Regions from separate parts of the Exiguobacterium sp. PHA03 genome, predicted to be linked through region 1. Evidence: riboswitches for the same ligand, from Rfam matches in the RefSeq annotation. Region 1 holds a riboswitch; each other region holds the start of a gene.

Evidence for each region. Region 1 has a riboswitch for S-adenosylmethionine ahead of Q7C19_RS12495 (2,3-diketo-5-methylthiopentyl-1-phosphate enolase). Riboswitches for the same ligand answer to the same signal wherever they lie in the genome.
Region 2: another riboswitch for S-adenosylmethionine. It lies ahead of Q7C19_RS12885 (amino acid permease); the one in region 1 lies ahead of Q7C19_RS12495 (2,3-diketo-5-methylthiopentyl-1-phosphate enolase).
Region 3: another riboswitch for S-adenosylmethionine. It lies ahead of Q7C19_RS13660 (Na+/H+ antiporter NhaC family protein); the one in region 1 lies ahead of Q7C19_RS12495 (2,3-diketo-5-methylthiopentyl-1-phosphate enolase).
Region 4: another riboswitch for S-adenosylmethionine. It lies ahead of metK (methionine adenosyltransferase); the one in region 1 lies ahead of Q7C19_RS12495 (2,3-diketo-5-methylthiopentyl-1-phosphate enolase).

What each region holds. Positions count from the first base shown of each region.
Region 1 is NZ_JAUTYQ010000002.1:263,641-269,217, reverse strand. It holds gene Q7C19_RS12510 (sugar ABC transporter substrate-binding protein) at 1-948, opposite strand, end outside; gene mtnA (S-methyl-5-thioribose-1-phosphate isomerase) at 960-2,009, opposite strand; gene mtnK (S-methyl-5-thioribose kinase) at 2,006-3,172, opposite strand; SAM riboswitch class I at 3,250-3,353, opposite strand; SAM riboswitch class I at 3,559-3,660, shown strand; gene Q7C19_RS12495 (2,3-diketo-5-methylthiopentyl-1-phosphate enolase) at 3,731-4,921, shown strand; gene Q7C19_RS12490 (2-hydroxy-3-keto-5-methylthiopentenyl-1-phosphate phosphatase) at 4,918-5,577, shown strand; gene Q7C19_RS12485 (methylthioribulose 1-phosphate dehydratase) at 5,574-5,577, shown strand, end outside.
Region 2 is NZ_JAUTYQ010000003.1:69,171-74,747, reverse strand. It holds gene Q7C19_RS12900 (CBS domain-containing protein) at 1-314, opposite strand, end outside; gene Q7C19_RS12895 (MarR family winged helix-turn-helix transcriptional regulator) at 498-920, shown strand; gene mmuM (homocysteine S-methyltransferase) at 991-1,923, opposite strand; gene Q7C19_RS12885 (amino acid permease) at 1,898-3,301, opposite strand; SAM riboswitch class I at 3,379-3,480, opposite strand; gene Q7C19_RS12880 (polysaccharide pyruvyl transferase family protein) at 3,589-5,109, opposite strand; gene Q7C19_RS12875 (ketopantoate reductase family protein) at 5,315-5,577, opposite strand, start outside.
Region 3 is NZ_JAUTYQ010000003.1:225,238-230,814, reverse strand. It holds gene Q7C19_RS13675 (histidine phosphatase family protein) at 1-114, opposite strand, end outside; gene Q7C19_RS13670 (alpha/beta hydrolase) at 132-1,121, opposite strand; gene Q7C19_RS13665 (metal ABC transporter solute-binding protein, Zn/Mn family) at 1,291-2,304, shown strand; SAM riboswitch class I at 2,374-2,478, shown strand; gene Q7C19_RS13660 (Na+/H+ antiporter NhaC family protein) at 2,560-3,870, shown strand; gene Q7C19_RS13655 (hypothetical protein) at 3,910-4,113, opposite strand; gene Q7C19_RS13650 (aldo/keto reductase) at 4,273-5,085, shown strand; gene Q7C19_RS13645 (hypothetical protein) at 5,208-5,577, opposite strand, start outside.
Region 4 is NZ_JAUTYQ010000001.1:1,643,368-1,648,944, reverse strand. It holds gene Q7C19_RS08665 (EAL and HDOD domain-containing protein) at 1-1,033, shown strand, start outside; gene pckA (phosphoenolpyruvate carboxykinase (ATP)) at 1,060-2,628, opposite strand; SAM riboswitch class I at 2,863-2,989, shown strand; gene metK (methionine adenosyltransferase) at 3,118-4,326, shown strand; gene Q7C19_RS08650 (GNAT family N-acetyltransferase) at 4,464-4,952, shown strand; gene Q7C19_RS08645 (serine aminopeptidase domain-containing protein) at 5,031-5,577, shown strand, end outside.

The sequences.
Region 1 (5,577 bases):
TTTCGCATCGAGATCAAAGCTATCTGGTGTCTTCTCTCCGGCGATTTTCTTAGCCAGTAGTCGCATGTCCGTTTGTCCAATCAGGAATGGATCCACCGCACTCGTCGAAACCCAGTTGCTGCCTTTCTCACGCATCAGGTTGATGTCCTGATTTGAGACATCGATCGAGATCAATGGGATTTCTTGACGTTTATTATCCTTGAGCGATTTGTAAGCGCCTTTTGCGACTTCGTCCCATGCTCCCCAAACGGCATCAACGCTTCCTTTCGGGTATTTCGCGAGAATGGCATTCATCTTTGTCGCGATATCCCCTTGGACATCTTGGAAGTTCGTCGGTCCAACCGTCTCAAGCGTTTTGATTTTTCCGTCTGCTTCGTACGTCTTATAGATTTCCTGACGACGATCGAGCGGGGCAAAACCTGGTCCGAACCAGAGTTTGATGACACGGACCGGCTTTTTGTCCGTCACCTTCGTCACTTCATCGAGTGATAGCTTCGCAAGTTGATGATCGTTTTGGAACGTTTCCGTCACGCCTTGTAGAGATGCTCCTTTTTTCTTCGTGACCGTATCGAACGTCACGACCCTTAGTCCTTTATCGACTGCTGGTTTGATCATGTCATAGGCATAGTCTTCCTTACCGTGCGAGATGATGAGCCCGTCATAATCTTGCTGAATCGCTTGCGCGACCAGTTCCTTGAACTTGACATCGTTACCTTCCGAAATGAACGTGCTGACTTTAAAGCCGAGCGCTTCGCCTTCACTTCGTGCGCCATCAAGGAATTGTTTCGTATGGTCGTCCGATGCCAGGTTGCGGATGACGGCGATCTTGACGTCCGATTGAACCCCTTTTGGTACATCCTTGACGACCTTCGTCGTCGTGGCTTCTCCATTCGCACAAGCCGCTAGTAATAAGGCCGGTGCTAGGACGGCGTAAGCTAGTTTTTTCATGACATATCTCCTTATCCGAGGGGTTGAAGCCCTGTTAATTGTTCAATCGTTTCTTCATTCGGTTGCGTGATGACACCAAGTTCGGTGATGATGCCCGTGATTAAGGTGTGTGGTGTGACATCAAAAGCTGGGTTGAAGACAGCAACTCCTTCTGGTGCTGTCGCAACACCTTGGACAGTCGTCACTTCCTGCGGATCACGTTCTTCAATTTCGATCGCGTCTCCGGAAATAAGTGAGAAATCAAACGTCGAGAGCGGTGCTGCGACGTAAAACGGGATACCGAAAGCTTGAGCAAGTAATGCTAGTTGGAACGTTCCGATCTTATTCGCCGTATCTCCGTTTCGTGTAATCCGGTCCGCCCCGACGATGATTGCATCGATCTGTTTTTCTTTCAGCGTATGGGCGACCATGTTATCTGTAATTAGCGTGACATCGATGCCGGCACGTTGTAGCTCCCATGTCGTCAGTCGTGCTCCCTGCAGTAATGGTCGCGTCTCACTCGCAAAAACAGATAATTCAATGCCGCGTTCTTTTGCGATATAGAACGGCGCAAGTGCTGTTCCATAAGCAGCGGTCGCAATCGATCCAGCATTACAGATCGTTAGGATCCGGTTACCTGACTGGAACAATTCAAGTGCATGAATCCCGATTTGACGTGACGTCTGCGCATCCTGATCGTATAAGGCAATCGTCCGCTGCTCGAGCCGTTCGCGGATCTCTTCTACCGACGTCCCGTCTTGAATGATTGGATTCAATTGATCAAGGACATTTCGTAAGTTAACAGCCGTCGGTCGTGTCGCGAGTAACGTCGCTGATGTCTCAAGCAAAGTCTGCTTATAGATCGACAGTTCTGCTTCAAACCGGTACGCCTCTTGAACGAGTACGAATCCGCCAAATAAACTGATCGCAGGCGCCCCTCGGACGCGCAGTTGTTTAATCGCTTCGACCGCTTGTGCAAGATCGGTAATGACTTCATAGTGTTCTTCCTGCGGTAGACGTGTCTGATCGAGAATTGTCAAGACACGATCTTCATAACGAATACTTTGAACGAATGTACTCATCGGCTAAGTTCCTCCGTTACGTCGAAGTTTCGTAAATCATCAAATGTCCGGCATTCGGTCCGACGTTTGATTAACGCCGATCCTAAACGTAAAGCATGTTGTTTTCGTTCTAGTCGTTCCGTAATAGAACTAATCGTTTCTAAATCAGCGACTGGTGCGAGTCCGATCGTCCGACGAATCAGTTCGCAACCGGCAAAGCCGAGTGCATCCTGCAAGATCGTGCTCAGTACATCGTCGACGAGTCCCGATGTCCGGAATGGTTCGACGGCTTCGCGTTCCCATAAGGCGCGGAACGTCGAAGCGAACGTCAGCCAGAACGTATCGATGTCGCGAATCCGGGCATCACGAAGTGCTGAATAATCCGGGTATGCTGCAAAGAATAAGTGGGCGATGAACTGTCCGACATCGAATCCGAATGGACCATAAAAGGCGAATTCTGGATCGATGACTTTCGTTTCCGTTGCCGAAGCAAAGATGCTTCCTGTATGTAGATCGCCGTGTAGCAACGCATCTCCTTTTGTGATGAAAAGCGCTTCGAGTTTTGCGACTTCGCGTTTCAACTCATCGTCCGCCCACAGACGTGCCACCTCTTCTTCAAGCCCGGCTTCAATCTCGTTCGTCTCCGCGTCATGGAACGGATCCGTGAAGATTAATTTTTCCGTGATGTCGCACAAGTCCGGATTGTAGTACGTTCGGGCGACACGTTTTTTTTCAACCGGACCAAGCGCAAAGTCCGATGTATGGAATAAAGTCCGAGCGAGATAAGAACCAATATGTTCCGCAAGCAACGGATACTGTTCACCTGCGAGTAAACCGCTTCGAACGATTGTCAGATGTGAAAGATCTTCCATGACCGTATACGCCTCGTCGTGACTAGCATGAAAGACACGCGGTACGAACGGCACGGCATGCCGGGCGAATTCACGGAGTGCGGATTGCTCGATCCACGCCCGCTCGAGTGATAGTGGCCAGCTCTCACCGACGACTTTCGCGTACGGGAGTGCTTGTTTTAGAATCAATCGATGTTCACCTTCTCGAATTCGAAAGACAAGGTTCAGATTGCCGTCGCCAATCTCTTCTGCTTCGACGGTTCCGTCGCCGATCAGTCCTAGTGAGCGGACCCGTTCGATCGCGTCCTGTTCTGTAAATGCTTTGTATGTCATCTCAGTTCCCCCTGTGTGATACACGAAAAAGCGCCTCTTTTCGTCATCGAAAAGAGGCGCAGGAAAGTCACTGCGTCCTCTTATCTCTCAGACGAAACGTCTGTTGGATGTAGCACCGTGCCAAGTGGTCGGTTGCTGCGGCGTCATCGGGCCAATTCCCTCTGCCAACTCGCGATAAGAGTCGTATGTAGTTGTCGTGTGTGATATTGATTTGAATCTTACGCAATCCTCTTCTCTGCTGTCAAATCGAAATTAAGCAAAAACGGATATCGTTTTCGCTCCATATATAGAAAGAGTATTTTCAAAAAAATAAATTTTCTAAAAATAGTTTGACAAGTCGTGACTCTCATGTAAAAATTGCAATTAGATTTCACAATTTCATCCAATTCTTATCAAGAGCAGACGGAGGGACAAGCCCTACGATGTCGCAGCAACCGACCTTTTGGCACGGTGCTAATTCTTGCAGCTACTAAGCTGACAGATAAGAGTCCACGTTCGAATCATTCATGGTCTCTTGTCGCTGACGAGAGACCATTTTTTTATTGAAGGAGGAAAGACATGTCTTACATCACAGCTACTTATCAATTGACCGCCCGTGATCGACTGGAGCAACGCGCCGAACAACTCGCGCTTGGTCTGACGGTTGGTTCCTGGACGGAGCTGAATCATCTTGAGCAACAACAACTCGCCTCATTCAAAGGAGAAGTCGTACATACGGAAGAGCGCGACGGTAAAGGCTATATCACGATTCGTTACCCGGAACACAATGTATCGCGCGACTTTTCTGCGATCTTGACGACCGTCTTCGGGAAACTCTCACTCGACGGTGAAATCAAATTAACAGAACTGCTACTACCCGATACATTCACGTCGGATTTTCCAGGTGCGAAGTTCGGGATTGAAGGGGTTCGTTCCTTGATTGGTGTCGAAGATCGTCCACTGTTAATGAGCATCTTCAAAGGGGTCATCGGACGCGATTTATCGTTCCTTCGTGATCAACTCGAAGGACAACTTGCTGGTGGGATCGATCTCGTCAAGGACGATGAGATCCTATATGACAATCCGTTGACACCGACGATTGATCGGGCACGGATCGGACGTGAGGTTATCGATGCTCATTTCCACCGGACCGGTAAACGTGCGTTGTATGCGATCACACTTAGTGGTCCCGTCTTTACGCTCAAGGATCAAGCCAAACGATTGATTGACGCTGGAGCAACTGCTTTCTTGTTGAATACCTTCACATACGGACTCGACGTCTTACGTGAATTGGCAAGTGATCCGGAGATCAACGTTCCCATTTTCAATCATCCGGCTTACAGCGGTGCATTGATTGCTAGCCCGAACCACGGTGTTGCAGCGCCTGTCTTACTTGGCACATTACCGCGCGTTGCTGGTGCAGACTTAACACTATTCCCGTCACCTTACGGCAATGTCGCTCTTCCGAAGGACGTCGCCCGCGGCATCGCGGTCGAAGCGACTCGCCTCGGTCAGACGAAAGCGATTTTCCCTGTCCCTTCAGCCGGTATTCACCCAGGACTCGTTGCTCAACTCGTACGCGACTTCGGGATCGATTCCGTCATCAACGCTGGTGGTGGCGTACATGGTCATCCGCAAGGTGCTGCGGCTGGTGTTATCGCTTTTCGTCAAGCACTTGATGCGGCACTCGCAAATGAATCCCTATCGAATGCTGCGTCACGACATGAAGAATTACGAGTCGCGCTCGACGCTTGGGGGATCAAGTCATGACCTTACGAATTCTTTGTGACTTCGACGGTACCGTAACGATGCAGGATAACATCATTGCACTCATGGAGGTATTTGTGCCAGTGAATGACTTCGAACCGTTGAAACGTGGCGTGCTCGACCGGACGTTATCGATCCAAAGTGGTGTCGGGCAGATGTTCGCGCTTCTGCCGTCCGACGGTAAAGCGGACTATCTTGATTTCTTGATGGAGCGCGCCGTCATTCGCGAAGGATTTTCGGAGTTGCTTCAGTACAGTCGTCGTCAAGGAATCCATTTTTCGATTGTTAGCGGTGGAATGGACTTTTTCGTCGAACCGATCTTAGCACCGTTCCTCGAGCAAGAGCAGATTTACTGTAACATTGCCGATTTCAGTGGTCCATTCGTCCACATCGATTGGCCACACGCCTGCGATGCCCATTGCACGAATGGATGCGGCTGTTGTAAAACATCCGTTGCCCGTACATTATGCAAAGACGATGACGTCATCATCGTCATCGGTGACTCAGTGACGGACTTCGAACTCGCAAAACAAGCGGATCGTGTCTATGCCCGTGATTATCTGATCACGTTGTGTGAAGAAAATGATATCGCCTATACACCTTTTGAGACGTTCCACGATATCGTTCATGATTTAGCACGATCGGAGGTGACGATATGA
Region 2 (5,577 bases), on a different contig from region 1:
TCTGCTGTTACAACCTTCCGGCGTGCAAGTTCCATGACAGGTCGATTCAAGATATGACGAATTCGATCTTCATAATCTTCTTCGTCTCCTTTGATGACATCTACATATAAGAATGTATCGACGATGATGTCCTTGTGTTTTCCGATCGCGCGCATGATATCTCCGTCACTGATATAACCGACGACCTCTTGCTCGGCATTGATGACGGGTACGCCGCTAATACCAGATTGAATGAATCGTTCGATGACCGTACGAATCAGATCTGTATCGTTTACCGTAATGACCTCTTGTTTCATCGATTCATAAGCTTTCATCTGAATTCTCCTTTGTCGTTCGTTTCTCATCTACGAAAGTTGTATGATACAATTAAAAGAACAAAAATGATTGTATAATACAACTACAACTCTGTCAAGCCTCCTGCTTTTCGCATTGACAGCTTATCCACATTGGGTAATCATGAGGAACAGAGAGACTTTTTTTGAAAGGGGAGATACCCGATGTCTCAACAATCACTCGAAACCATTGAACTCGAGTTAGCGATCCTGATCCGGCGCTTAACGACGGCGACGGCAGACAATCGTAATTTGGACCGTGCTTCTTATCTCTTACTGCGACAATTAGCGGATTCCGGCAACGTCGGTGTTAAAACACTTGCCCGTGAACTTCAGCTCGATGTCTCGACCGTCAGTCGTCAAGCAGCGGCACTCGATCAGAAGCAACTCGTTGAAAAAGTAAAAGATCCGACAGATGGGCGAGCCTTCTTCTATCATATTACAGATAAAGGACAACAAGAACTCACCATCTACCGAACCGCACGTCTCGCGAGCATCGAACGTCTACTGACAGACTGGCCAGCGGATGATGCAGAAGATTTCGGACGCCTATTGCAACAATTCAATCGCGCCTTGCGCGAACGGTAATGGAATCACACCATTAAAAAAACGGACGCGAAATCGATTGATTTCGTGTCCGTTTTTTCGTCATCATTCATCACGTATGAGAAACCTGGCAAACCGAACGAATTTGCGCGATATGTTCCGGTGAAGTTCTACAACAACCGCCAATCAATCGTGCTCCAGCTTCATACCATGTCTTTGCGATGGCTTGGAACGACGTGCACTGATTCGTACCCGACCACGTCTTTGCGACCGGATCATAGACTTCACCGGAGTTCGGATAGACAATGATTGGAACACTCGTCAACGTCTTAACGTGACGGATGAAGTCGGTCGCGTAGGATGCCGGAAAACAATTTGCACCGATTGCTGCAAGTTGCGGATGCTGTCCGATTGTCTCGATGCATATCGCAAGCGGTGTTCCCTCACTGATGTGCGTCGCATCTTGAAGCGAGAACGTCAGCCAAGCAGATACTTCCGGGAACGCTTCGAGAATCCCGAACAACACGACAGCTTCCTCAAGCGACGGAATCGTCTCGAATGCCAGCAGATCAGCCCCTGCTTCAATCAATGCTTCGATGCGCGGTCTGTGGAAGGCTTCTAGCACATCTGCTGACACACCATAATGACCGCGATACTCAGAACCATCTGCTAAGTAGGCACCATAAGGACCAACTGATCCCGCAATCAATGCGGCACTCTTTCCGCTACGCGTCCGTGCATCTTGCGCTAAGGTAACCGTTTGTCGAATTAACGCTTGTGCTTCCTCGGTCGTGATGTGACGTTGCTTGAATCCTTCGATACTTGCTTGATAGCTTGAGGTGATCGCAACATCGGCGCCCACTTCAAAGTAATCGTGATGGACACGCTCAATCTGTTCCGGTGCTTCGATTAAGAGGCGTGCTGACCAGAGTGGATCGTTCAGGTCGAATCCCTTTTGTTCGAGTTCAGTCGCAAGCGCACCATCTAAAATTAGGAAAGGAACTTCCTGTAATCGTTGATCAACTGGATTTTTGATTCGGGACATCTTCAACACTCCGTTTCTGAGAAGAATTCGTGAACGCATGAACGACATAACAGATCACGATGAATGGGATACCGCAATACAAGGCGACTCGTTGCGTCGGATCAAATCCGATACCAATCAGGGAAATCAAACAGACGACAAAAGCGGCGATCGGTACCAATGGAAAGAGTGGTGTACGATAGACCAATTCGTCGACCGTATGCCCTTCGCGGAGGAATTGTTTCCGGAAGCGATACTGCGCAACGCTGATACTCATCCAGACGACGACGACAGCAAGGCCGGAAATCGAGACGAGCGCAATATAGACACTTCCTGCTGCATAGATGCTAGACAGCAAAGCAAGTCCTCCGCCAAGCATGCTGAACAATACAGCTCGAAGTGGAACCCCACTTGGCGTCACCTGGGCAAAGAAGCGCGGAATCATGCGTTCGTTCGCAAGCGACCAAAGCATCCGGGAGGCAGCGTAAAGCCCAGAGTTCGCTGCCGACAAGATCGCTGTCAGAATGACGAAGTTCATCACGTCTGCCGCATACGGAATTCCGATTCGTTCGAACACCGCAACGAACGGACTTTCGAGCACGCCCTTCCCTTCCGTTGGCAATAAGACGGCTAATACGATGATCGTACCGACGAAAAAGAGGACGAGTCGCAAAATCGTTGTTCGGATCGCAAGCGGAATCGTCCGCTTCGGATCGACCGCTTCACCCGCTGCGACGCCGATCAATTCCGTTCCTGAGTAAGCAAAGTTCACAGCAAGCATCGTCATGAAGATCGCAAATGCTCCATTTGGAAACAATCCTCCTTCCGTTAAGGAAGAAAAGAATGGTGCTGGGCTACTATCTTGTAATGGGATGAAGCCAACGATGGCTCCCGCACCAAGTAAAATGAACGCAATGATCGTTACGACCTTAATGGCGGAGAACCAAAATTCAACTTCAGCGAACACACGGACCTTCAAGACGTTGATACCAAGGATCATCGCAGCGAATAATGCACTGAACACCCAGACTGGAATCGACGGGAACCAACGTTGCATCAAAATGCCTGCTGCCGTGAATTCTGAACCAAGGGCGACCGTCCACGTCAGCCAGTAGAGCCAGGCCACCGTATAACCGGTACCGGGTCCGATATACTTCGTTGCGTACTTATGGAATGATCCGGTTTCCGGCATGTGCACAGCGAGTTCACCGAGACTTAACATGACTAAGTAGACGACGACGGCTCCGATCAAATACGACAAAATCGTTCCGACACGTCCCGCTTGTTCCAACGTATAACCTGTACTTAAAAATAATCCTGTTCCAATGACGCCTCCTAACGACAGCATGATCAGATGACGTGATTCCATCTTGCGTCGAAAAGCTCCGCTCGTTTTCATGAATCCATTTCCTCCTCGTTCCACCTATTTCAAACAAAAAACGCATCCTCACGGATGCGTCGGTCGACAATTCGGAAATCTTATCGATCGGGTGCAGCACCCGCAGGAATTAGCACAGTATCTTTCGACCTGTTGCTGAGGTTTCATAGGGCCAGTCCCTCCACCTCTCTGGATAAGTATGTAATTGTTCCTAACCCTATCAAGTCTTTTCCGAATTGTCAACACAATTCAGAATACTCCTACCAAAAAACATTCCGCATTATAATGACCCGGAATGTTAGAACACTTTATTTTTTTGCGAATAGATCCGCTGTCTTTAAGGCTGCACGAACCGCTTTTCGGTTCAATGTCCCTTGCTGGTGCTTCATTTTCTTCGTTTGGGCAGCCAGTTGCGCTTTGAGCGCCGCAATTTCCTGATCTTTTTGAGTCGTCGTTGTTTGTTTCTGCAATGCTTTGATTTTCTTATCTTTTTCAGCTAATTGAGCTTTTGCCTGTTTTTGCGCATCTGCGATTTTTTTATCTTTTTCGGCTAATTTCTTTTTTGCCTTTATTTGTGTATCTGCGATTTTTTTCTCTTGTTCTGGGAAGAAGCGTTCGAAACGAGCTACTGCTTCTTCGAGACTCACGCCAGAAATCGGTTGAACCGGTGGAAGTAGTTCCGCTTGCGCCATTTGACGGTCAAACGGTACATTCTCAGGATAGTTCGTCTCTTGATAAATGTGTTCAAGATCATTCACGTTCAAGAAATCAACGAAGTTGTCGAAGTTACCTGCTTGAACACGTGCCGGACTTTGGAAATCAGCATTGGCTACGACGTCGGATAATTGTGTATCCGCTTTGATGTCGTTCGCCCAAATATGCGTCAACTGATGATAATCCGTTAGTTCGCGCATTCGTGCATCCTTTGGAATGAGGATACTCGGCGTACCCGCAAGCGTTGCTGTGATATTTCCATGCAAGCGCGCACCAAAACTGAGGTCTGCCTGCCCGATGAAATCGAACCATGTTTGTGCGTTCAAGAAGAAACGAACACGATCGTTCATGTAAGCAGGATCCGACATCTTCACCGGATAGTTCGTCACGGACAAATCTGCGATCGGATGCGTTCCTGTATACGTCAATTTCAGTTCCTTCATCCATTGGGGAATGAAGTAATGATTCGGATACTCTTCCATTCCGCGCGTAATGAAATCAAGAACATTTTGTGGTGCTAAACGTGACGAGTTGACCGTAATCATCGACTCGGGCGTAATGTTCGTTTCACGAATATGTAAGTCGCGACCAAACGCGTACATCGAAGGACATCCGATGACACGATGATCAATGCCTTCGCGAAAACCAAGACGCGTCAAGTATTTCGACGTGATTTCCCCACGAAGACCAAGCATGCTTGAGCGCTCGAGAACGGCACTGACGAATGCTTTGACATCTTCATCGAACGGGAATCCACCATCTAAGTCTGGTTCAAACGGTGCACGTAAGCCTACACCGATGACGACGACTGGAATTTTTAATTTCTTGATAAGGCGGGTGTACTTCCGTAAAGTCGGTACGAATTCTTTTCGGAATGCGTCCGCTAACGGAATGACGTAGAGATCGAAGTTAGCATTGATCTCATCCGCCCGTTCTTCATCGTAATAGTAATAGTCCGGTGTAATCGTCGTACCTTCTGTCATTAACGTCCGAAAGATACTGTATTGATAAATGAGATTTCCAACGTTTCCTCCAATGGAATTATGTTTCATCAAATAAGGAGCATCGAACTGTTCGAATGGTGTCATACCTGCACGAATAATAATACGTTTCATAATGGATAAACTTCCCCTCTCGTCTGCTTCATTCGTCCTTGCAAGAAAAAAATGCGGAAAAATATATTATCACTTTTTTTCAATCTCATTAACAATAGATGAATTTTATTTCGGAAGTCAACGATTCCTAGGGGAAACAGGTCTTTCGTCATCAAAACGAAACATTTGTACTACTCCATTATTTTTCTAAAATAGAAAAATGTAACTATTTAATCGTTCCAAGATACATGCGTAAGTTTGATTCGACTAATTTTAAAGCTCTGAACCGTTCTGTCGAAGTAGGTTTTAACAAGGCGCTGAAAAAATGTTCCACTTCGACTGGCTGACCTTTTTCCATATCGCGCAACATCGACGATTTCATCGTATCTTCCATCGCATGCATCTGCTTCAATAGCACCGTTTCTGTATCGTCATTGAAGACCGCGCCCTGTTCTTCCATCGCCTGTTTCGCTTCGTTCATGACGTCTA
Region 3 (5,577 bases), on a different contig from region 1:
GAGTTCCGCTTGTCTTTTTCCTGTTGCATTCAACGGGATATCTTCTCTTCCTTGGATTCGTTCATTTAAGTTCCAATCCGTCTGACCATGTCGCACTAAACAAATTTCAGTCATGTCTCTGTCTCCTTCATTCAAGAAATATGACTGATTGTATCATGTTTTTCATCGGGAAGTTGTCGCGGTGGCAATAACAACACCTGACAAGTGAAGCGTTCAATTCGTTCGAGCAGTCGTTCAATTTTCAATGGATTTTCTGTCTGTGCAAAACTAGCAAGTGAGTGGGTACCGTTCGGAAAAGAAAACAAACGGACATCAGCTCCGACATCGGCTCCTTTTTCAACGAAGTGAAGAGCTTGGGAAAACGGAACGATTGGATCTTTTTTGCCATGCAGGAGCATGATCGGTGGGGCGTCTGACGAGAGATGCGTCACAGGTGAAACGTGAGTCATGAGCTTGCGCCATTCTTCCCGTCCACCTTTATAAAACTTAATGTGAGCGATCCAGGTCTGAATGAAAGTAAACAATAAAAAATTCGTCGGTGGATATAAGGCAATGACACCACTGATCAATGGCATGTGTCGTTCATCGCGCTCACCAACGAAAGCAGATGGGGCAAGTGCCGTCGTCAGCATGAGTGCAGCTCCGGCTGAGTCTCCCCATACCATCATCCGTCCTCTTAAAATGCGAAGATCTTCTGCTTCTTTGTTCAAAAAGCATAAGGCATCCCGTACATCTTCGAGATTATCCGGAAAATAACTGCCTTCTTCAAACAGACGATAATCGATACTACAAACAGCAACCCCAAGTTCAAGCAGGCGATCAACGATCGGGCTAAAACAGAACAGATCCTCGCGCTCTCCACGAACGAATGCGCCACCGTGCGCGTAGATCGCGACTGGAAACGGTCCTTCCCCCGGCGGATAATAGAGATCGAGTTGTAAGGTACGGTCTCCCACTTGTTTGTAAGTGAGTGTCCGCGGTGCGAGTTGTTTTTCTGTGATTGGCAAGGCGGGTTCAGTCCACCGAAGTAATGCACCGTAATTGTTCCAGATACTTGCTCCCGCAGCTGCCGTCGTTAGTAGTGCAGCTCCCCCCATTAGCCATGCAGTTTCACGTTTCACTTGATCACCTCCAAAATACGTATCAATTCCTTCATTTTATTATCCTTTTACCCCGTTTTAAAAGAAGTCGAACGTCTCGGTATTCGTACTTGACGCTTCTCAAACGTTCCGCTATAGTGAAAAAGTCCAAATCGGAATAATTACGTTTTAATAACGGAGGTAACATATAATGAAAAAAATCATTCCTGCTTTAACGGTCGCATTCGCGAGCGCAAGTATCCTCGCAGCTTGTGGATCAAACACCGATTCATCGACTTCAGATGATAAAAAGACGGAAATCTATACATCGACGTTCGCAACAGCTGCCATTGCCCGTGAAATCGGTGGTAATCAAGTCAACGTGAAGATGATCGTCCCACCTGGAGCAGATCCGCACTCCTATGAACCGACGTCAAAGCAACTCACTGAGATTGCCAAAGGTGACCTTTTCCTTTTGACAGGTACGACACTTGAACCCTATTCAAAAAAAATCCAAGAGAGTCTAAAAGGCACGGACGTCCGGTTCGTCGAGACGAGTAAGGATGTCACTTTGCTGGAATCGGATGCTACGCTTCACGCACATGAAGAAGAGGGACATACAGAAGATGAGCATGCGCACGAAGAAGCAGGGCACGATGATCACGCAACTGATGAACATGCGCACGAAGAGGAAGAACACGATCATGGAAAATACGATCCACACGTCTGGCTTGATCCTGTCAACGCCAAAGCAATGGCACGTTCTATCACAGTCGCCTTATCAAAAGAAGTACCAAAAGACAAAGCAACATTCGAAAAAAACTTGAAAGCGTTCGATCAGCAGGCTGACGCACTCGATAAAGAGTTCAAGCAAGCCGTCGCTGACGGATCAAAAAAAGAACTTCTCGTTACACATGCAGCTTACGGTTACCTCGCCGAACGATATGGTTTCACGCAGCTTCCAATCGCCGGAATTTCCCCTTCCGATGAACCCTCACAAAAGCAACTGGCTGCTTTAGTGAAAGAAGCGCGGATGCATGATTTGAAATACGTCGCGTTCGAAGAAACGGTTTCACCAAAGGTTGCGCGTGTCATCCAAAAAGAAATCGGAGCTAAATCCGTGACGATCCATAACCTCGAGTCGGTGACGAAATCGCAGCAAAACAGCTCGTATTTTAAGTTGATGGAAGAAAACGTCCAGACGTTAGAACAGGCACTTCAGTAAAGTACAGTTGACACGCGTTACTCAATGCGGTACGGTAAGAAACGTGTTTTACAACAATTGAATGACTTCTTTTTATCGCGAGAAACGGAGGGACTGGCCCAATGATGTTTCGGCAGCGGACGATTTGATTCGTACTGTGCCAAATCCAGCAAGCGAAAGCTTGAGAGATAAGAAGAGCGTCTTTATTTCATAAAGACCTCCTTCTTTCTTGCGAAGGGGTCTTTTTTTGTATCTTTGAGAAACGAGGTATCAACAATGAAAGAAACGATTACGCCTAACAAATGGGCACTTCTTCCGCTCGTCGTGTTCCTGGTCCTCTTCATCGGAGCCGGTATCTTCTATGACGATTTTTACAAATTTCCGATTCTGATCGCCGCTTTGATCGCGTTGATCTTTGCTGCAATCATGACGAAAGGATCGATCAATCAAACGGTCGAACGTATCGCAACCGGTGCCGGAAATCCTGATATCATGATCATGGTCTTCATTTTCTTATTAGCCGGTGCGTTCTCTGGAACAGCGGAAGCGATCGGCGCAATCGAAGCAACTGTCAATGCTGCTTTGACGTTCTTACCTCCTTCACTCCTGATGAGTGGGATATTTGTTATCGCAGCATTCATCTCGATGGCAATGGGTACCTCGACAGGAACGATTGCCGCACTTGCTCCAATCGCCTTCGGTATTCATGAAGCAACAGGTATCAACGTTGCGATCGCAGCAGCGTCAGTCGTTGGTGGTTCGATGTTCGGTGATAACTTGTCGTTCATCTCGGATACGACAATCGCTGCCGTTCGGACACAAAAAACGAACATGCGCGATAAATTCCGGACGAACTTCATGATCGTTCTCCCGGCTGCCGTCTTAACGGTCATCTTACTCGCGTTCGTTTCTGGTTCTGGCGATGCGGCAGCAGCTAAAGCATTCGAGTTCTACAAATTAATTCCGTATCTCGCCGTCATCGTCCTTGCACTATTTGGTGTCAATGTCATTCTTGTTCTCGTCGGTGGCACATTGCTCACTGGAATCATCGGTATGATCGACGGTAGCTTTGGCTTAAGTGGGTTCGTCCTTTCGATGTCTGAAGGAATGATGGGCATGGCAGAGATTTCAATCTTGACACTCCTCATGGGTGGTCTCGTCAGTTTGATCACGTTCAATGGCGGAATCGCCTACTTGAAAGAGACGTTGACGCGCAAGATTTCACAGCGTCGCGGTGCTGAATTCAGTATGGCAGCACTCGTCAGTGCGACGAACCTCGCAACGGCGAACAATACGATCTCGATTCTCGTCGCTGGACCACTCGCGGCTGAAATCGCTGATACGTATGAAATCGACCGCAAGAAATCAGCGAGTATTCTTGATATCTTCTCTTGCGGTATTCAAGGCATCATTCCGTATGGGGCACAACTGCTGATCGCAGCAGAGTTGACGAAGACAGCTTCACCAGAACTGATTCCGTATCTGTTCTATCCGTTCCTGCTCTTCGTCTGTGGATCGATTGCCATCATCTTTGGTTTCCCACGTCCGAAAAAATCAGTTGCTCAACAGGAAAAAATCTCTTCTTAACCAACGACAGGTCCGATCATGGTGATCGGACCTGTTTCATTATTTTTTCTGCTTCGCTTGTCGTTCTAAAATCAAATACGCGATTGCTGGAAGTGGAAACTGAAGGAGTCCCGCGCCTCCCCATACCCACGGGTTACGTCCTGATTTTCGTGCACTGAAAAATAGGCTAACTGCTTGCATGACCAACAAGGCACTAATACTAAGCCAAGCTCCCTTTGATAGCTTTTTATTCTTTTGAGCCATCCTTTCTCCCCCTCTTTCTGACATACGGTCAGATGTGATGAATTCTCTTTTATTTTAACCCATTCTATTCCTCCATGAGCATGGAAACGGACGGTTTCGTTCGTTCGTGCTAAACTAAACGAGCAAATCTAAACTACGTTTTATGAGGAGGAGTAACACATGCAATACGCAAAACTTTCAAACGGTATTACGATTCCCCAAATCGGATTCGGTGTCTGGCAAGTAGACGAAGAAACAGAAGCACCCGCTGCTGTTGCTGAAGCACTACGTGTCGGCTATCGTCATATCGATACAGCTGCTGTCTATAAAAACGAGCGCGGTGTCGCAAAAGGAATCAAAGAAAGCGGCGTGAAACGTGAGGATCTCTTCTTAACGTCGAAAGTCTGGAACGATGATATTCGTGCCGGTCGGACGAAGGAAGCATTCGCAGAATCGCTCGAACGTCTCGAAACAGACTACCTTGACCTCTACCTGATCCACTGGCCAGTCGAAGGCTATATCGAAGCGTGGAAAGCAATGGTTGAACTTTATGAAGCAGGCAAGATCAAAGCGATCGGTGTCTCGAACTTCAAGGAACATCACCTCGATACATTGGCAGAAGAGGGCTTGATGGCACCAATGATCAACCAAGTCGAATTGCATCCACAATTGCCGCAACACGAACTGCACGAATACTTGCAAGATCACAACATCCAAGTCGAAGCATGGAGTCCACTCATGCAAGGGAAATTCCTCGAAATCAACGATTTCAAGGAAATCGCAGAGAAGCATGGTAAGACACCTTCACAAGTCGTCTTGCGCTGGCACCTCGACAACGGTATCGTTGCTCTTCCAAAATCCGTCACACCAGAACGCATTGCAGAAAACTTCGACGTCTTTGATTTCCAACTCGATGCCGATGATCTTGAGAAAATTGATCGTCTAGCAACGGATGTCCGCCTCGGACCGGATCCAGACGAAATCGATTTTTAATCTAAAAGTTATTGTAAAAAGAGTGATTTCCATGTGAAGTCATCTTGATTTAGATGAACGACAAGAGACCCGTTTCCAGTCGACGACTTGGAAGCAGGTCTCTTTTTTATAGATGGTACTAGTCATACGTAATAAATCAAAATCGTATCTTCCGCTTCTTCTGCCTTTTGAAAATAGGCACGCAGATCGGCGAACTGCTCCCAGACATATTCGAATTCGCCCGGTATTCCAGCTTCATCATGAATCGAAGCGAGTGCCCGTTGATCGAAGTTTCGCATCACTTCAGCGGAAATGATCAAAAGCGGTAAAGGAAGAATACCGACGATTGCCGCTTTTTCCTCATTGACGATCAACTCTTCACCAATGATCGCTCGCCCTAGATTATAGTGCGTTTCCTGATCAATATAGATATCGATTTGATTCATCAAATGGTAGATGGCATTCGTTTGTTCGAGGGCAAACAATTGTTCATGGTCGGGTTGTGTCTCATGA
Region 4 (5,577 bases), on a different contig from region 1:
GATTCATTATTTAGATCCTAACCGATTCGTCATTGAAATTTTAGAGACAGTTGATATTGATACTGAAATGTTGTCTGTTCTGCATAGTTGGAAAGAAGCAGGCTTCACATTAGCACTTGATGATTTTGTGACAGATTTACTTCGACAGCACGGAGCGGAATTGTTTGCGTTGATCGATTTAATTAAAATCGACATCGAGGCAATTTCCCCTCGCGAGCAAAGTGCCATTTTGCATATCGTTCGACGTAATTATCCTCATATTAAGATGCTTGCTGAACGTGTCGAGACACACGAGGATCATACACGTTGTCTTGATATGGGGTATGACTGGTTCCAAGGCTATTTTTATGCTAAACCGATGCTGATGAAAGGGAAAGCTGTTCCACCACAATTGCCGGTGTTGTTAAAGATGCTGAAGTGGCTTGATACGGATGAGAAGTACGATGAAGTCATTGATGAAATCGAAGCCAATCCGTATATCAGCATCCAGGTATTACAACTAATCAATTCTCCGGGAGTGGGATTACGCAATACAGTTAGTTCCGTTCGTCAAGCGATCTCACTACTTGGCTTCGCTCAACTTAAAAGCTGGATTTCGTTGATTGTATTACGTGAAATGAAGCTCGCAAGTCCTTATGAATGGTCGAATGAGTTGCTGCGTTCTTCCTTACATTGCGCAAAGCTCTGTGAGTTGTTTGCAACAGAAACAAGGACGCTGCAACAAGAGAGTGCCTATATGATCGGCTTGTTATCGCATATCGATGCGTTATTGTCCGTTGATATTGACGACATCATCGATCAATTGCCAATCGAGGATTCCTTGAAGATTGTCCTCCAAGGAAAAGACCATCCGTTCCGGGATTGTCTAGTGCTTGCGATCAGCGCAGATCGCGGTGATTTCGAACAGTTCGAATTGCTCAGTCAACGGTTAGGTGTATCACTTCCGCGAGCATATGCGTTACTTACGGAAAGTCAGGAGTGGCTTATGCAAAAAGAGATGCATCTTCAAGAAGAGACAGATGCCATTCTATAAAAAAAAGAGCCCTGAGGCTCTTTTTTTTATAGACATGGACCTGCTGACTTGATCGCATCCGTCGCACTTTCGAAACGAAGGAAATTATGTTGGAATTTCTCAGCAAGCGAACGCGCTTGTGTGTTGTATTCGTCAGGATTTGACCAGACGCGTACCGGATTGAGTAATTCACTTGGAACACCAGGAACTTCAAGTGGCATATGAAGTCCGAAGATTGGGTGCTCTTCTGTTGGAATCGCTGCAAGTGTTCCGTTGACGGCAGCGTTGACCATCGTCCGTGTATACGATAGCTTCATTCGACTACCTGTCCCGTAAGCACCGCCTGTCCAGCCTGTGTTGACGAGATAAACGGTCACACCGTGACGATCAATCAGTTCTCCGAGCATCGTCGCATACTTTTCAGGTATCAGTGGAAGAAATGGTGAACCGAAGCATGTCGAGAACGTTGCTTCCGGTTCCGTGATACCACGCTCTGTTCCAGCAAGTTTTGATGTATAACCTGATAGGAAATGATACATTGCTTGTTCTTTCGTCAATTTACTGATCGGAGGCAAGACGCCATACGCATCAGCCGTCAAGAAGACAATCGTCTTCGGATGACCAGCCCGTGATGGAACAGCGATGTTATCGATCGCTGTGATCGGATAAGCAGCACGTGTATTTTCTGTCAACGATGTGTCATCGTAATCAGGATGACGAGATTCATCGAGCATGACGTTTTCAAGGACAGTTCCGAAACGGATCGCATCAAAAATTTGCGGTTCTTTTTCGCGTGACAGATTGACCGTCTTCGCATAACATCCACCTTCAATGTTGAAGACGCCGTCATGCGACCAACCATGCTCATCGTCACCGATCAATTGACGGCTATCGTCTGCTGACAGGGTGGTCTTACCAGTACCGGATAGACCGAAGAACAAGGCGACGTCGCCTTCGTGTCCGACGTTTGCTGAACAGTGCATCGAAAGGACATTTTCTTGTGGTAAGAGGTAGTTCATGACGGAAAAAATCGATTTTTTGATTTCGCCCGCATATTCGGTTCCACCGATCAAGACGATCCGGTGTTCAAACGACATGGCGATGAATGTCTCGGAATTCGTTCCGTCAACGGTAGGATCTGCTTTGAAATGTGGCGCGTAGACGACCGTGAACGGTTCGAAGGCAGCCACTTCAGGATACTCGCGTAAAAAGAGTTGTTTGGCAAACAGGTTATGCCAAGCGTATTGTGTGAGCACACGAACCGGAAGGGTGAAGTGCGTATCTGCCCCAGCAGCAGCTTCTGTGTAGTAGAGCTGATCGGCTTCGTTCATGTAACGAAGAACCTTTTGTAACAATTGTTCAAATTTGTCTCCATCCATCGGTTGGTTAACATGACCCCAATCAATGTGAGACTCGCAGGAAGAATCACGGACGATGAACTTATCTTTTGGTGAACGACCTGTAAATTTCCCCGTTTCTACAGATAGTGCGCCGTTCTCAGCAAGGACACCTTCTTCGTTTCGAATCGCATGTTCGACAAGTTCAGCAACAGATAGTTGTTTGAACACATGCTCTTTCTTGAGTAGTTCTTCGATATTCAGGACCGTCATCGGCATCCTGACCCCACCTTTCCCCTACGTTGGTTTTGGCTCACTGCATTTAGTATGACACATTCATTATATATGACATACTAAAGGGAGCGCAATCATTTTCTAGTGCTGATTTCTATTTATCTGGAAACGCTTTCAGCATTAATAGTTTAACATCTCTTTTAAAAAGTTTCGACTAGAATTTGAAACCTTGCTTGACAGAGTAGGTACAACTTTATATCATGTAATTCGTAACGGATACTCTTATTCTGAGCAGGTGGAGGGAACAAGGCCCGAAGAAACCCGGCAACCGTCCTACATTAATTCATATATTAATGAGGGAAAAGGTGCTCTCCTGAAGCGAAGTAAACACTTCGAACGATAAGAGGGTAAAGGAAGAACGCACAACCTTTCCCTGACCATTTTTTGGACTTGGAAAGGTTTTTTTCATTTTACCGTCCCACTCAACTAGGGGAAATGAGTACACCGTCAAATTCTTTTTTGGGAGGGTCATACATGACAAACCTTAATCGCCGACTATTCACGTCGGAGTCAGTCACTGAAGGTCATCCAGATAAAATCTGTGACCAAATTTCGGATTCAATCCTCGATGCGATTCTTGCAGCGGATCCAAATGCACGTGTTGCGGCAGAAACTTCTGTTACAACAGGTCTCGTTCTCGTTGCAGGTGAGATCACGACATCCACTTACGTCGACATTCCAAAAGTCGTTCGTGAAACGATTCGTGAAATCGGCTACACACGCGCGAAATACGGTTTCGATGCGGATACATGTGCTGTATTGACATCGATCGATGAGCAATCAGCAGATATCGCTCTTGGTGTCGACCAAGCGCTTGAAGCACGTGAAGGTAGCATGTCTGATGCAGAAATCGATGCAATCGGTGCAGGAGACCAAGGTCTTATGTTCGGTTACGCAACGAAAGAAACACCAGAACTCATGCCACTTCCAATTTCGCTTTCGCACCGTCTCGCACGCCGTTTGGCAGAAGTGCGTAAAAACGGTCAACTCGACTACCTTCGTCCGGACGGAAAAACACAAGTCACGGTCGAATACAACGAGAACAACGAGCCGGTTCGTGTCGATACGATCGTCATCTCGACACAACATGCGGAAGAAGTTACGCTTGAGCAAATCCAAGCTGATTTGAAAGAACACGTCATCACACCGGTCATCCCGGCTGAATACATCGACGCAGCAACGAAATTCTTCATCAACCCAACTGGTCGTTTCGTCATTGGCGGACCACAAGGAGATGCTGGATTGACTGGTCGTAAGATCATCGTTGATACGTATGGTGGATACGCACGCCACGGCGGTGGAGCATTCTCAGGTAAAGATCCAACAAAAGTCGACCGTTCAGCTGCATACGCAGCACGTTACGTCGCGAAGAACCTCGTTGCTGCAGGTCTTGCAGACAAAGCAGAAGTTCAACTTGCGTACGCAATCGGTGTCGCGCACCCTGTATCAATCGCAGTTGATACATTCGGCACAGGAAAACTTCCTGAAGCACAACTCGTCGAATTGGTTGCTGAAAACTTCGATCTTCGTCCGGCTGGAATCATCAACATGCTTGATCTCCGTCGTCCGATCTATCGTCAAACAGCTGCATACGGTCACTTCGGTCGTACAGATGTTGAGCTTCCATGGGAGCAAACAGATAAAGCAGCAGTTCTTGAAGAACAAGCAAAACGTTTCGCATAATCAAAAAGTCCGGAAATCCTACGTGGGTTTTCGGGCTTTTTTGTTTCCGCGGAACTTTGCAGGAAACGAATGTTTTTTCTAGAAAAGGGTAAAAGTACATGAGTCGATTTGTATGAGTATAAAGGGGGGTTCCGATTATGGAAATACGCGAAGCTATTCCAGCTGATGCAGGACGTATTCATGACATTGCTATCACATCTTGGTTGGATACTTATGAAGAAATCTATTCCGAACGTTCGAAAGCGCATTTCGTGCAGGAGGCGTATCCGCAAGAAGAAGTCGTTCGTGCGATCCGGACGGCGGAAGAAGCACGGGGAGAGTATTTTTATGTCGGAATCATCGACGAGGAAATCGTCGGTTTCATTCATGCTGTTGATGTCGAAGGAACATGGGAGATCATTCGGCTTTACGTCTTGCCGGAATATCAGCAAAACGGAATCGGAAGACGTCTGATTCGTGAACTCGAACGACAAGGAGCCGTCCCACTCGAAGTCTACGTGGAAGCACGTAACTATAAAGCGCGTCAATTCCTGACCTCATTTGGTTTTGAAGAACTTAGTGAGATGACGGAAGAAGTGTTTGGGCAAGCGGAATCAGTCGTTCGTCTTCGCCATGTTGCCTCGTGAAATCCGTCTCGGGACGGTTTCGTTTGCGTTTGAAATAAGGTATCGTGAAAAGGAAGTATGAAGTGAAGAGGTGAGTTTGTGGTTGAACAACCAACAGGAATCATCGTATTAGTCTATCCGTTACAACTGCGTGCCCGTCCGAGTGAAGCTTTGATTCGAGTACTCGAAAGAGAGTATGAAGTGCTACTCGTCGACGCACCACGTCGCATTTCGTTTGAAGAGCACGGTCAACTGTTAAAAGAAGCATTACGCGAAGCAGGAAAACGAAAGCTACCGATTCATATCATCGCCTGTAGCATGGGGGCACTCGTCGTCAATCGTCTGTTGCAAGAATATGAACTACCAGTCGCAAGTCTTGCGTTCGTTTCACCATTGTTTGATTGGCATCCGTCGAAACAACTCGGAGGTGTCAAACAAGTCTTCGCGAGTGCGTTTGATCGTTTCCGTCCCGATGCGCCACTCGGTACGTTGCCGTTTGGTCAAAGTACGGAAGATACCGTTCGCATCGGTGAACTGACGTATGCGCAGTACCGGGAAATCGAAGAAGAGATCGTCGTACATGACGAGGAACGAAAAAAACTGCCTCGTGTAAACTTGGCTTGTTTTTATGCACCAGACGATCAGT